DNA from 2 places in the Streptomyces sp. NPDC045701 genome. Region 1 is predicted to be linked to the other one. Evidence: predicted binding sites of a transcription regulator. Region 1 holds the regulator's gene; the other holds the start of a gene.

The links. The regulator HrcA, encoded in region 1, represses chaperone genes, less so after heat shock. The targets are predictions, from matches to a motif close to TTNGCACTCNGNNNNNCNGAGTGCNAA.
Region 2: the regulator HrcA is predicted to act here: its motif matches at 2,447-2,473, upstream of groES (co-chaperone GroES).

Annotation. Positions count from the first base shown of each region.
Region 1 covers NZ_JBWKJV010000002.1:84,685-91,512, forward strand. The annotation lists gene AC07DW_RS02660 (nitronate monooxygenase) at 1-38, opposite strand, end outside; gene dnaJ (molecular chaperone DnaJ) at 85-1,224, opposite strand; gene hrcA (heat-inducible transcriptional repressor HrcA) at 1,225-2,241, opposite strand; gene AC07DW_RS02675 (MBL fold metallo-hydrolase) at 2,409-3,131, shown strand; gene AC07DW_RS02680 (DUF3097 domain-containing protein) at 3,142-3,954, shown strand; gene hemW (radical SAM family heme chaperone HemW) at 4,031-5,263, opposite strand; gene AC07DW_RS02690 (SpoIIE family protein phosphatase) at 5,291-6,828, opposite strand, start outside.
Region 2 covers NZ_JBWKJV010000001.1:185,733-192,560, reverse strand. The annotation lists gene AC07DW_RS01065 (hydroxyacid dehydrogenase) at 1-131, shown strand, start outside; gene groL (chaperonin GroEL) at 247-1,875, opposite strand; gene groES (co-chaperone GroES) at 1,992-2,300, opposite strand; gene AC07DW_RS01050 (polysaccharide deacetylase family protein) at 2,528-3,499, opposite strand; gene AC07DW_RS01045 (class I SAM-dependent methyltransferase) at 3,582-4,775, shown strand; gene AC07DW_RS01040 (RNA polymerase sigma factor) at 4,856-6,112, opposite strand; gene AC07DW_RS01035 (YciI family protein) at 6,172-6,528, opposite strand; gene AC07DW_RS01030 (hypothetical protein) at 6,693-6,828, opposite strand, start outside.

The DNA of each region.
Region 1 (6,828 bases):
ATCGGGTACCGGCAGAGATCGGTCAGTGCGGAGGACATGCACGCATGGTGTCACGCCCCCGCACCCGCACCGAACCCCGAGGGCTCACCGCCCGTTGAACGCGTCCTTGAGGCGGGAGAACAGCCCCTGCTGCCCCGGCTGGAACTGGCCGGTCGGCCGCTCCTCACCGCGCAGCTTCGCCAGCTCCCGCAGCAGCCTCTCCTGCTCCGGGTCCAGCTTCGAGGGGGTCTGCACCTCGACGTGCACGATGAGGTCACCGCGTCCGCCGCCCCGCAGGTGCGTGACGCCGCGCCCGTGCAGCGGGATCGACTGGCCCGACTGCGTGCCGGGACGGACGTCGACCTCCTCCAGCCCGTCCAGCGTCTCCAGCGGGCACTTGGTGCCCAGCGAGGCCGCCGTCATGGGGATGGTCACCGTGCAGTGCAGGTCGTCGCCGCGCCGCTGGAACACCGGGTGCGGCAGCTCGTGGATCTCGACGTACAGGTCGCCCGCCGGGCCGCCGCCCGGGCCGACCTCGCCCTCGCCGGCGAGCTGGATGCGGGTGCCGTTGTCCACACCGGCAGGGATCTTGACCGTGAGCGTACGGCGGGACCGGACCCGGCCGTCGCCCGCGCACTCCGGGCACGGGGTGGGCACCACGGTGCCGAAGCCCTGGCACTGCGGGCAGGGGCGGGACGTCATGACCTGGCCCAGGAAGGACCGGGTGACCTGGGACACCTCGCCCCGGCCGCGGCACATGTCGCACGTCTGGGCCGACGTACCGGGCGCGGCGCCCTCGCCGGAACAGGTCGTGCAGACCACGGCCGTGTCGACCTGGATGTCCTTGGTCGTGCCGAAGGCCGCCTCGTTGAGGTCGATCTCCAGACGGATCATCGCGTCCTGGCCGCGCCGCGTCCGCGACCGGGGCCCGCGCTGGGACGCCGTCCCGAAGAAGGCGTCCATGATGTCGGAGAAGTTCCCGAAGCCGCCGGCGCCGAAGCCGCCCGCGCCCGCACCGCCGCCGGAGGCGGACAGCGGGTCACCGCCGAGGTCGTAGACCTGCTTCTTCTGCGGGTCCGACAGCACCTCGTAAGCGGCGTTGATCTCCTTGAACCGCTCCTGCGTCTTCGGATCGGGGTTGACGTCCGGGTGCAGCTCGCGGGCGAGCCTCCGGAACGCCTTCTTGATCTCGTCCTGGGACGCGTCGCGGCGTACGCCGAGTACGGCGTAGTAGTCCGTGGCCACTTACGACTCCGCCAGGATCTGTCCGACGTAACGTGCCACTGCGCGTACCGCTCCCATCGTTCCGGGGTAGTCCATGCGGGTCGGTCCGACCACGCCGAGTTTGGCGACTGCCTCGTCGCCCGAACCGTAGCCGACCGCGACGACGGACGTGGAGTTGAGGCCCTCATGGGCGTTCTCGTGCCCGATACGTACGGTCATGGCCGAGTCCTTGGCCTCGCCGAGCAGCTTGAGGAGCACCACCTGCTCCTCCAGCGCCTCCAGCACCGGCCGGATCGTCAGGGGGAAGTCGTGCCCGAAGCGGGTGAGATTGGCGGTGCCGCCGATCATCAGCCGCTCCTCGGTCTCCTCCACCAGGGTCTCCAGCAGCGTGGCCAGCACCGTGGAGACGGTGCCCCGGTCCTCCGCCTCGAAGGACTCGGGGAGGTCCTGGACCAGCTGCGGCACGTCCGTGAAGCGCCGCCCCACCACGCGGCTGTTCAGCCGCGCCCGCAGGTCGGCCACCGACGTCTCGCCGAACGGCGCGGGGCAGTCGACCATGCGCTGCTCCACGCGCCCGGTGTCGGTGATCAGGACGAGCATCAGCCGGGCGGGGGCCAGCGACAGCAGCTCCACGTGGCGCACGGTGGACCGGGTCAGGGACGGGTACTGCACGACCGCGACCTGCCGGGTCAGCTGCGCGAGCAGCCGCACCGTACGGCCGACGACGTCGTCGAGGTCGACCGCGCCGTCCAGGAAGTTCTGGATGGCGCGCCGCTCCGGCGACGACAGCGGCTTGACACCGGCGAGCCGGTCGACGAAGAGGCGGTAGCCCTTGTCGGTGGGGATGCGGCCGGCGCTGGTGTGGGGCTGGGCGATGAAGCCCTCGTCCTCCAGCACCGCCATGTCGTTGCGCACGGTGGCGGGCGAGACGCCGAGGTTGTGGCGCTCCGTGAGCGCCTTGGAGCCGACCGGCTCCTCGGTGCCCACGTAGTCCTGGACGATGGCGCGCAAGACCTCGAGTCTGCGTTCGCTGAGCACCGCGCGCACCTCCAGCTTGCCGTGGTTCCTCCTGCTTCGCTGGCACTCACCATGCCCGAGTGCCAACCTTCCCCCGGCAAGTGTACGGCGCCGGGGTACGCCCCTAGCAAGGGCGGCCGACCACGCTACCGCGCGACGACGCTGGTGGATGCCGATAGCGTCGCGGTATGGACGTCAGTTGGGAAGACTTCGGGTGGGAGCGTCTCGGTGACGGCGTGGGCCGCAGGAGGCTTCCGGTGTGGGACGCGACCACCGCGTTGGTGGTCGGCGAGGACGGCGCCCTCTTGTACGACACGGGCGCCACGCTCCGTGAGGGGGCCGAGATCCGGGCGCAGGCCCAGGCGCTCATGGGCGACCGGAGAGTGACGCACATCGCACTGAGCCACCCCCATTTCGATCACGTGCTCGGCACGGCCGCGTTCTCCGGCACGGAGGTGTACGGGGCGGTCGGCGTCGACACCGTGCTGGCCGGGGACCGGGACGGGCTGCGGGCGGACGCCGTACGGCACGGCGTGGCCGAGGCGGACGCCGTGGAGGCGACCGACGTCCTGGTCGCCCCGCACCACCTGGTGTGCGGCGAGTGGACGCTGGAGCTGGGCGGGCGGCAGGTGCTGCTGACCAACGTGGGCCCGGGCCACAGCGGCCACGACCTGGCCGTCCTGGTGCCGGGCTCCCGGAAGGTCGTCCTGTGCGGGGACCTGGTGGAGGAGTCGGGCGACCCCCAGGCCGGGCCGGACGCCGTCCCGTCGCGCTGGCCGGCCGCGCTGGACCGGCTGCTGGAACTGGGCGGCGAGGACGCGGTGTACGTCCCCGGGCACGGAGCCGTCGTCGACGCCGGCTTCGTACGCGCCCAGCGCGCGGAACTGGCCCGCCGCTTCGGGGTGTCGTAGCGTCTGGCGGATGCGCGCTTACGACCCTGACCTGACGCCCTCCTGGAAGCGTTCGGCCCCGGTGCCGGAGGTACCCGCCGAACCGGACCTGGTGGTCGAGGAGGTGAGCACCGGGTTCTGCGGGGCGGTGATCGGCTGTGAGGCGGGCACGGTGACCCTGGAGGACCGGTTCGGCAAGCACCGGGTGTTCCCGCTGGCGCCTCGCGGCTTCCTGCTGGAGGGGCGCCCGGTGACGCTGGTGCGCCCGGCGGCCGGCCCCGCGCGGCCGTCGCGGACCGCCTCGGGCTCGATCGCCGTACCGGGCGCACGCGCGCGTGTGGCCCGCGCGGGGCGCATCTACGTGGAGGGCCGGCACGACGCGGAGCTGGTGGAGCGGGTGTGGGGTGACGACCTGCGCGTCGAGGGCGTGGTGGTCGAGTACCTGGAGGGCGTCGACGACCTCCCGGCCGTCGTCCGGGAATTCGGGCCCGGCCCGGACGCCCGCCTGGGGGTGCTGGTGGACCACCTGGTCCCCGGCTCCAAGGAGTCCCGCATCGCCGCCTCCGTCACGGACGGGCACACCCTGGTGGTGGGGCACCCGTACATCGACATCTGGGAGGCCGTGAAGCCCTCCTCGGTGGGCATCCGGGCGTGGCCGGCCGTCCCGCGCGGCCAGGACTGGAAGACGGGCGTGTGCCGCGCCCTGGGGTGGCCGGAGAACACCGGCGCCGCCTGGCAGCACATCCTGTCGAAGGTCCACTCCTACAAGGACCTGGAATCCGAGCTGCTGGGCGCGGTGGAGCGGCTGATCGACCACGTGACGGTCGGCGAGGCGGCCGGGTGACGGCTGCCGCGCCCTCTCGCCGCCACCGGCGCGCCGGCCGCTCCCCGCCGCGGCGCCCCGGCCGCGCCCGTCGGACCTAGTCCACCAGGTCCCGCACCACCGCGTCGGCCAGCAGCCGGCCCCGCAGCGTCAGGACGGCCCGCCCCTCCGCGTAGGGACCGGGGTCCAGGAGCCCGTCACTCACCGCGCGCCCGGCGGCGGCCAGCCCCGCGGGCCTGAGCAGTGACAGCTCGCACCCCTCGCGCAGCCGCAGCTCCAGCAGCACCCGCTCCACCCGCCGGTCCTCCTCCGACAGCACCTCGCGCCCCGCGCCGGGCGACCGCCCCCCGGCCAGAGCGGCGGCGTACGCGCCGGGGTGCTTCACGTTCCACCAGCGCACGCCCCCGACGTGGCTGTGCGCGCCGGGTCCCGCGCCCCACCAGTCGGCGCCGCGCCAGTACAGCTCGTTGTGCAGGCACCGCCCCGCGTCCGAGGTGGCCCAGTTGGACACCTCGTACCAGGAGAAGCCCGCGCCGGACAGCACGTCCTCCGCGATCAGGTACCGGTCGGCGTCGACGTCGTCGTCCGTCATCGGCACCTCGCCGCGCCGGATGCGCCGCGCCAGCTGCGTGCCCTCCTCCACGATCAGGGCGTACGCGCTGACGTGGTCCGGACCCGCGCCGATCGCCGCGTCGAGCGAGGCCCGCCAGTCGTCGTCGCTCTCCCCCGGCGTGCCGTAGATGAGGTCCAGGTTGACGTGCTCGAACCCGGCCGCGCGCGCCTCCGCGACGCAGGCCTCCGGCCGCCCGGGGGTGTGCGTGCGGTCGAGCACCCTCAGGACGTGCTGCCGGGCGCTCTGCATCCCGAAGGAGATCCGGTTGAAGCCGCCTTCGCGCAGCTCGGCGAGGTACGCGGGGCCGACGGACTCCGGGTTCGCCTCGGTGGTGATCTCGGCGTCGTCCGCGAGGCCGAACTCGTCCCGGATCGCGCCCAGCATGCGCACCAGGTCGGCGGCGGCGAGCAGCGTGGGCGTGCCGCCGCCGACGAACACGGTCCGCACGGGGCGCGGGTCGTCGCCCAGCACCTTCCGCGCGAGCCGCACCTCGTCGGTCAGCGTGACCGCGTAGTTGTCGCGGGAGGCGAGGACACCGCCGGAGCCGCGCAGCTCGGTGGCGGTGTAGGTGTTGAAGTCGCAGTAGCCGCAGCGGGTCGCGCAGTACGGCACGTGCAGATAGAACCCGAGGGGTCGCTCACCGGCCCCGAGCAGGGCGGACGCGGGCAGCGCGCCGTCCTCGGGCATGGGCTCACCATCGGGCAGTACGGAAGGCATACCGCCCATTGTCCGTCACCGCCGCGCCTACCTGGCCTGGAGCACCAGCAGCGCGAGGTCGTCGCACACCGGCGTCTCGCCGAAGGCGTGGACCGCGTGCTTGATCCTTTCGGCGACCTCGTGCGCAGGCAGCCCGGCGCACCCGGCGAGGGCCTCGGCCAGGCCGTCCCCGTCGTCGAACATCCGGCCCGTGCGGGAGCGGCGCTCGGTGACGCCGTCCGTGACGCACAGGAGGGTGTCGCCGGGCGCGAGGTGGAAGGTGTGGCTCTCGTACCCGACGTCGTCGACGACGCCGAGCAGCACCTGGGGCACCGCGGCGGGCGTGACGGAGCCGTCCGGGCGCAGCAGCAGCGGCAGGGGGTGGCCGGCGGAGGCCAGGGTGCAGCGGGCCCCGCCGCCCTCCTCGGGGGCCAGCGGTACGAGCTCGCCGAACAGCAGCGACAGGAACCGCGCCTGGGGCTGGGCCGGGGGCTGCGGCCCGCCGGGCAGGTCACCGGCCGCGGCGACCATGGAGGCGGCGGCCTCGGCGGCCTCGGTGGCGTCGTCGAGGAGCAGCCGGTTCAGCCGGTCGAGGACCTGGCCCACCCGGTGGTCCTCACGGGCGAGCAGCCGCAGCCAGGGGCGGGCGAGGCCGGTGACGACGGCGGCCTCGGGGCCGCTGCCCTGGACGTCGCCGAGCATGAAGCACCAGCGGCGGACCCCGGGGCCGGCCTGGAACACGTCGTAGAAGTCGCCGCCCGCGAGGCCGTCGTCGCTGGGCTCGTACACCACCCGGCTCTCCACGCCCGGGATCTGCGCCACCTGGCTGGGCAGCAGCCCGCGCTGGAGGATCCGGCTGATGGTGACCTGCCGGGTGTAGCGGCGGGCCGCGCCGACGGCGAGGGCGACGCGGCGGGCGAAGTCCTCGACGAGGGTGGTGACCGGGTCGGGGATCCGGCCCCGGCCGCGCCGCCCGAGCATCAGCGTGCCGAGCGCGTGCCCGCCCACCACCAGCCGGTACGCGAGCGCGGTCCCGTCCGCCGCCGCCCGCGCCCCGCCGCCGTCCGCGCTCCCGTCGCACTCCCGGTGCGCGTCGCGCTCCTGGTCGCACTCCCGGTGCGCGTCGCCGGCGGTTCGCGCGGCGCCGTTCGCGCCGGGCGATGGCCAGGGGATCGGCACCGGGCGGGTGCTGGGCGGCTCCGGCATGCGCGGGGGTTCCTTCTCCAGCACCGTACGCAGCGTCTCCAGCGCCGACTCGTCGGCGTGCCACACGCGGGCGAGCCGCGGTCCGCCGCCTCCCGTGCCGTCGCCCTCCAGCCAGAAGGCGCACCAGTCGGCCAGCCGCGGCACCAGGAGCTGGCCGGCGAGCGCGACGACCAGGTCCTCGTCGAGCTGGCCGGCCAGCAGGTCGGACGCCTCGGCGAGGAACGACAGCGCTCCCTGGCCGGCCCACTCGTGGTCGTCGCGCACGACCCGGCGCGGGGCCGGGGCGAGGATCTCCGCGGCGCGCAACCCGCGCTGGACGGCCGGTTCGGCCCCGGGTACGGGGCAGGTGTCCCAGCCGTCGAGCGGGAGCCGGGCCCAGA
Region 2 (6,828 bases), on a different contig from region 1:
ACATCGCCGGCTCCCTCGGCAACGAGCTGCACCGCATGGCCGACCAGGCCCTGGACGAGGTGGAGCGGTACGTGAAGGGGGCGCCGTTCGCGGACCCGGTGCGCCCCACGGAGCTGAACCGCTCGGCGTGACGCCGCCGGAGGGGCGCCGCCCGGTTCGGCGCCGCCCGGTTCGGCGCCGCCGGGAAACACCGAGGCCCGGTGCCCCCGCGACGGGGGCACCGGGCCTCGAAACGCTCGGGTGGCGTCAGTGGGAGTGGCCGTGACCGTGGCCGTGGCCCGCGTCCGCCGGCTCCTCTTCCTTCTTCTCGACGACCAGGGTCTCGGTCGTGAGCAGCAGGGAGGCGATGGAGGCGGCGTTCTCCAGGGCCGAGCGGGTGACCTTGACCGGGTCGATGACGCCGGCCTTGATCAGGTCGCCGTACTCGCCGGTGGCGGCGTTGAAGCCCTGGCCCTTGTCGAGCTCGGAGACCTTCGAGGTGATGACGTAGCCCTCGAGGCCCGCGTTCTCGGCGATCCAGCGCAGCGGCTCGACGGCGGCGCGGCGGACGACCGCGACACCGGTGGCCTCGTCGCCCTCCTTGCCGAGGTTGCCGTCCAGCACCTTGACGGCGTGGACCAGCGCGGAGCCACCACCGGAGACGATGCCCTCCTCGACCGCGGCGCGGGTCGCGGAGATGGCGTCCTCCAGACGGTGCTTCTTCTCCTTCAGCTCCACCTCGGTGGCGGCGCCGACCTTGATCACGCACACGCCGCCGGCGAGCTTCGCGAGGCGCTCCTGGAGCTTCTCGCGGTCCCAGTCGGAGTCCGTGGTCTCGATCTCGGACTTGATCTGCGCGACGCGGCCCTGCACGTCCTCGGAGTTGCCACCGCCGTCGACGATCGTGGTGTCGTCCTTGGTGACGGTGACGCGGCGGGCGGTGCCCAGCACCTCGAGACCGGCCTGGTCGAGCTTGAGGCCGACCTCCTCGGCGATGACGGTGGCGCCGGTGAGGGCGGCCATGTCGCCGAGCATCGCCTTGCGGCGGTCGCCGAAGCCGGGGGCCTTGACCGCGACGGCGTTGAACGTGCCGCGGATCTTGTTGACCACCAGGGTCGACAGGGCCTCGCCCTCGACGTCCTCGGCGATGATCAGGAGCGGCTTGGAGGAGCCGGCCTGGATGACCTTCTCCAGCAGCGGGAGCAGGTCGGTGATCGCGGAGATCTTGCCCTGGTGGATCAGGATGTACGGGTCGTCGAGGACGGCCTCCATACGCTCCTGGTCGGTGACCATGTACGGGGACAGGTAGCCCTTGTCGAAGGCCATGCCCTCGGTGAAGTCGAGCTCCAGGCCGAAGGTGTTGGACTCCTCGACGGTGATGACACCGTCCTTGCCGACCTTGTCCATCGCCTCGGCGATGAGCTCGCCGACCTGCTGGTCCTGCGCGGAGAGCGCGGCCACGGCGGCGATGTCGGCCTTGTCGTCGATCGGGCGGGCCGACGCGAGCAGCTCGTCGGAGACGGCCTTGACCGCGGCGTCGATGCCCTTCTTCAGGGCGGCCGGGGAGGCGCCCGCGGCGACGTTGCGCAGACCCTCGCGGACCAGGGCCTGGGCCAGGACGGTGGCGGTGGTGGTGCCGTCACCCGCGATGTCGTTGGTCTTGGTCGCCACCTCCTTCACCAGCTGGGCGCCGAGGTTCTCGTACGGGTCCTCGATCTCGACCTCGCGGGCGATCGTGACACCGTCGTTGGTGATGGTCGGCGCGCCGAACTTCTTGTCGATGACGACGTTGCGGCCCTTGGGGCCGATCGTCACCTTGACGGTGTCGGCAAGCTTGTTGACGCCGCGCTCAAGGGCGCGACGGGCGTCCTCGTCGAACTTCAGGATCTTCGCCATGGGAGCGATTCAGCCCTCTCGAAAACTCTGGTTGACGAACCGCGCCCCTCGCCGCCCGGCAATGTGTATCGGCGGGGGCCAGGGGCGCAGCTCAAAAGCGATCTTGCTCGGGTGACTTACTTCTCGATGATCGCGAGCACGTCGCGAGCCGAGAGGACGAGGTACTCCTCGCCGCTGTACTTCACCTCGGTGCCGCCGTACTTGCTGTACAGCACGATGTCGCCGGTCTTGACGTCGAGCGGCAGGCGCTCGCCGTTCTCGAAGCGGCCCGGGCCAACGGCCAGGACGACGCCCTCCTGGGGCTTCTCCTTGGCGGTGTCCGGGATGACCAGGCCAGAGGCGGTGGTCTGCTCGGCGTCGAGCGGCTGGACCACAATGCGGTCCTCGAGCGGCTTGATGGCAACCTTGGAGCTGGTGGTCGTCACGATCCGACCTCCCCCTTCGGAGATCTCACGGGGTTAACTGTCTGAGGTGGCGACCAGGTGGATCCGTCGTCGCGGGTGCCGGACCTGCCCGTCGCTGTGTTGGCACTCTCCAGTGGGGAGTGCCAGACCCGAGACTATGACCGCGATTAGCACTCGGTCAAGCGGAGTGCCAATTCACCGCCCGGTCGTGGCGTGCGCCGGCCGTCCGGCGGCGGCCGGCGAGGGGCTCATACGTAGTCCTCCAGCCTGGCCACCGCGTAGCCCTTGGCCGTGACGACGTCCATCACCTGCCTGATCATGTCCGGCATGGTGCCGTTCCAGTCCTCCCTGCCGCGGAAGTGCGTGAGGATGATGTCGCCGGGGTGCAGGTCCCGGTCCCACTCGCGCCATTCCATGTGGTCGGGGAACGCCTCGGCCGCCCACAGGGGCACGGCCCTGACACCGCACGACCGGGCGGCGCGCAGGGTGTCGGCGTTGTAGTTGCCGTAGGGCGGGCGGAAGAGGGTGGGCCGCTCGCCGTACCGCTTCTCGATGGTGTCCTGCTGCCCGCAGATCTCGTGCTTCTGCTCCGCGTAGGAGAGGCCGGGCATGTACCGGTGGTTGAGGGTGTGGTTGTGCAGGGCGACGCCCCGGTCCCGCATCCGCGCGAAGTAGCCGTAGTCCTCCTTGACCAGGTAGTCGCTGAGGAAGGCGCTGTACGGGATGTCCAGCTCGTCCATCATCTCCAGCAGCCGCGGGTCCTTCTCCGCGCCGTCGTCGATCGTCAGGAAGACGACCCGCTCCTGGGTCGGGACGGTGGTGAAGACGGGCGGCAGGGTCGGGTCGCCGACACCGAAGCCCTTGCGGAAGGTGATGTGCGGCCGGTCGGCCGCCGCCGGGGGCGGGGGTGCGGCCAGGGGGGTGGACCTCAGGCCCCACTTGCGGGCGGCGACGGCACGGGCGGCCTGCGCCCGCCTGACCTTCTCCACGTACGCGGTGAGGGCGGCGGCCGCGTCCGGGGGCCGCTGGGGCTGCTGACCGGCGGCGGGCCCGGCACTGCCGCCGCGCAGCCCCGGACCGCCCCGGCCCGGTCCCGCGCCCGCCCCTCCGGCACCGGTCTCCGCCGCGCAGGCGGATCCGAGTGCCGCGAGCACCAGGGCGGCGACCAGAACTCGCACCCGCTTACTTACCATTTGACCTTTTTGTCGTACTAGCTGCATGGCGCCGCATCCTGTCAGCGCGCGGCCCCGGCCACCGGGAGACACCGCCGCCCGGCGCGCACCATCCCCCGCCTGGCCCACAATGGGCCGGGTGACCGATCTCGCCGCCTTCTCCGCGCTCCTCACCGACGAGGGCCAGGCCCTGCTCACCGCCCTGCGCGACCACACCCCCTCCCAGGAGCTGGCGGTCGCCTCCCGGCTGCGCCGCGACCACCCGGCCGACCTGGTCACGGCGGCGATCGCCCAGGCCCGGCTGCGGCAGCGGGCGGTCGCCAAGTTCGGCGAGCACGACGCGCACCGCATGTACTTCACGCCCGGCGGCGTCGAGCAGTCCACCCGCAAGGCGGTCGCCGAGCACCGCGCCGCCGCCTTCGCCCGCCTCGGCGTGCGCAGCATCGCGGACCTGTGCAGCGGCATCGGCGGCGACGCCATCGCCCTGGCCCGCGCCGGCATCCGCGTCCTCGCCGTCGACCGCGACCCGCTGACCGCCGCGGCCGCCCGCGCCAACGCCGCCGCGCTGGGCCTGGCCGACCTGATCGAGGTGCGCTGTGCGGACGTCACGGAGGTCGACACCTCGGCGTACGACGCGGTCTTCGTCGACCCGGCGCGGCGCGGCGGGAGCGGCGGCCGGGGCGGGCGGATCTTCGACCCGGAGGCGTACTCCCCGCCCCTGTCCTGGGCCGTCGACGCGGCCCGCGGGGCCCCGCACGCCGCGCTGAAGATCGCCCCGGGCATCCCGCACGAGACCGTCCCGCCGGAGGCCGGGGCCGAGTGGGTCTCGGACGGCGGCGACGTGAAGGAGGCCGTGCTGTGGTTCGGCACCCGGCCCGGCACGGTCACCGCGACCCTCCTGCCCGGCGGCCACACTCTCACCGGCCGCGGCCTGCCCGACCCGCCGGTCCGCCCCGTCGGCCGCTACCTGTACGAACCGGACGGCGCCGTGATCCGGGCGCACCTGGTCGCCGAGGTCGCCGAGGACCTCGGGGGCGGCCTGGTCGACGGGACGATCGCGTACATCACGGCGGACGAACCGCGCCCCACCCCGTACGCCACCGCGTACGAGATCACCGACGAGCTGCCCTTCAACCTCAAGAAGCTGAAGGCGCTGCTGCGCGAGCGCGAAGTGGGAACCCTGACGGTGAAGAAGCGCGGCTCGGCGGTCGAGCCGGAGGAGCTGCGCCGCAAGCTCAAGCCGAAGGGGCCGCACGCGGCCACGGTGTTCCTGACCCGCGTGGCGGGCGCGCCGGCCATGCTGATCGGCCGGCCGGTGAAGTAGCGCGCCGACGGCACCGCACAGACGTCCACCGGTGGAACCGCGCACAGGTCCCGCCCCGGGGCCACCCGTCGCGGCGCCGGTCAGGACGGGGCGTCCCCCCGGGCCGGCGCGCCCGGCGGTGCGCTCTCTTGTGCCCGCTCCAGCAGCAGGGCCCTCTCCCGGGCGTTGCGCGCCAGTGACGCCGCCCGCTCGAAGGCCGCACGGGCCTCGTCGGCGCGCCCGAGCCGGGCCAGCAGGTCGCCCCGCACGCTGGGCAGCAGGTGGTAGTCCCTCAGGGCCGGTGCGCCGGCCAGGCCGTCCACGATGACCAGCCCCGCCGCCGGGCCCTCGGCCATCGAGACCGCCACCGCCCGGTTCAGCTCCACGACCGGCGAGGGGACGACGGCGGCGAGCCGCCCGTACAGGGCCGCGATGGTCGCCCAGTCGGTGTCCTCGTACCGCGCCGCGCGCGCGTGGCAGGCCGCGATCGCCGCCTGGAGGGAGTACGGCCCCGTCCCGGCCCTCTCCAGCGCCGCGAAGCCCCGACGGATCAGCAGCCGGTCCCAGCGGCCGCGGTTCTGGTCGGCCAGCAGCACCGGCTCCCCACCCGGTCCGGTGCGCGCCGCCGTGCGCGACGCCTGGAGCTCCAGGAGCGCGGCCAGCCCGTGCGCCTCCGGCTCGCCGGGCATCAGCCCGGCCAGCACGCGCGCGAGCCGCAGCGCGTCCTCGCACAGGCCCGGGCGCAGCCAGTGGTCGCCGGCGGTCGCCGCGTACCCCTCGTTGAAGATCAGGTAGATGACCTCCAGCACGGAGGCGAGGCGGGCCGCCCGGTCCTGGGCGCGGGGCACCTCGAAGGGCACGCCCGCCCGGGCGAGGGATCGTTTCGCCCGGACGATCCGCTGCGCGACCGTCGCCTCGGGCACCAGGAAGGCGCGGGCGATCTCCTCCGTCGTCAGCCCGCCGAGCAGCCGCAGCGTGAGCGCCACGCGCGCGTCGGCGGAGAGGACCGGGTGGCAGGCGGTGAAGACCAGCCGCAGCAGGTCGTCGTCGATGTCGTCCGGCTCGGCCGTCTCCGGTTCGTACGCGGTCCGCAGGTCGCGCCCGACCTCGGCGAGCTTGCGCGCGTACGTCTCCCGGCGGCGTACGAGGTCGACGGCGCGGTTCCTGGCCGTGGCCATGAGCCAGGCGCCCGGCCTGTCCGGGACGCCCGACTCCGGCCACTGCTCCAGGGCGGCGACCAGGGCGTCCTGCGCCAGCTCCTCCGCGATGCCCACGTCGCGGACGATCCGGGCGACGGCCGCGATGATCCGCGCCGACTCGATCCTGAACACCGTCTCCACGGCGTGGGGTGCGCTCACGCCTCCTCATGGTGCCGTACCGGCCGGTGCCCCGCCGGCCGGTACCGCGCGGGTGCCGATCAGCCTTCGGCGATCTCCCGGACCTCGGCGGTGATGGTCCAGTACTCCTCATGGGTCCGGAGGAACCGCCGGGTCCACTCGACGGCCTCGGCCTTGTCCTTGCACTGGATGATCGAATACCCGCCGACGACCTCCTTGGACTCGGTGAAGGGCCCGTCGGTGACCGACAGCCGCCCGCCCGACCAGGTGACGCGGGTGCCCTCGGAGGTGGGCGTGAGCCCGGCGGTCTCCAGCATGACCCCGGCCTTGGTGATCTCCTCCAGGAGCTTGCCCATCCGCTCCTGGAGCTCGGGGCTCGGGCCCTCGGCGGGGGCGTTCTTCTCGTCGACGCGGATCATCGTCAGGAAGCGCGGCATGGCCGTCTCCTCGCTGTGGTGCGGCGGGGCCGTTCCCCGCCTTCACCCCTACGTCGAACGGGCGGCCGCCGGATCGACACCCGGCACGGAAGAACCTCGGGAATTTCCGGCGGGCCTCCGCACGGCCCGACCGGTCGGCTCGTGGTGCCGGCCGGACGGGCGGCTCACGTCCCGTGGGACTCGAAGCGCCAGCGGTGCACCGGGCGGGTGACCAGGTCCGGGGCGGGCTCCGGGAGCTCGGGAAGGTCGGCCTCGTAGGGGGCGTCCCACCAGGTGAGGACCAGCACCCGGTCGCCGGGC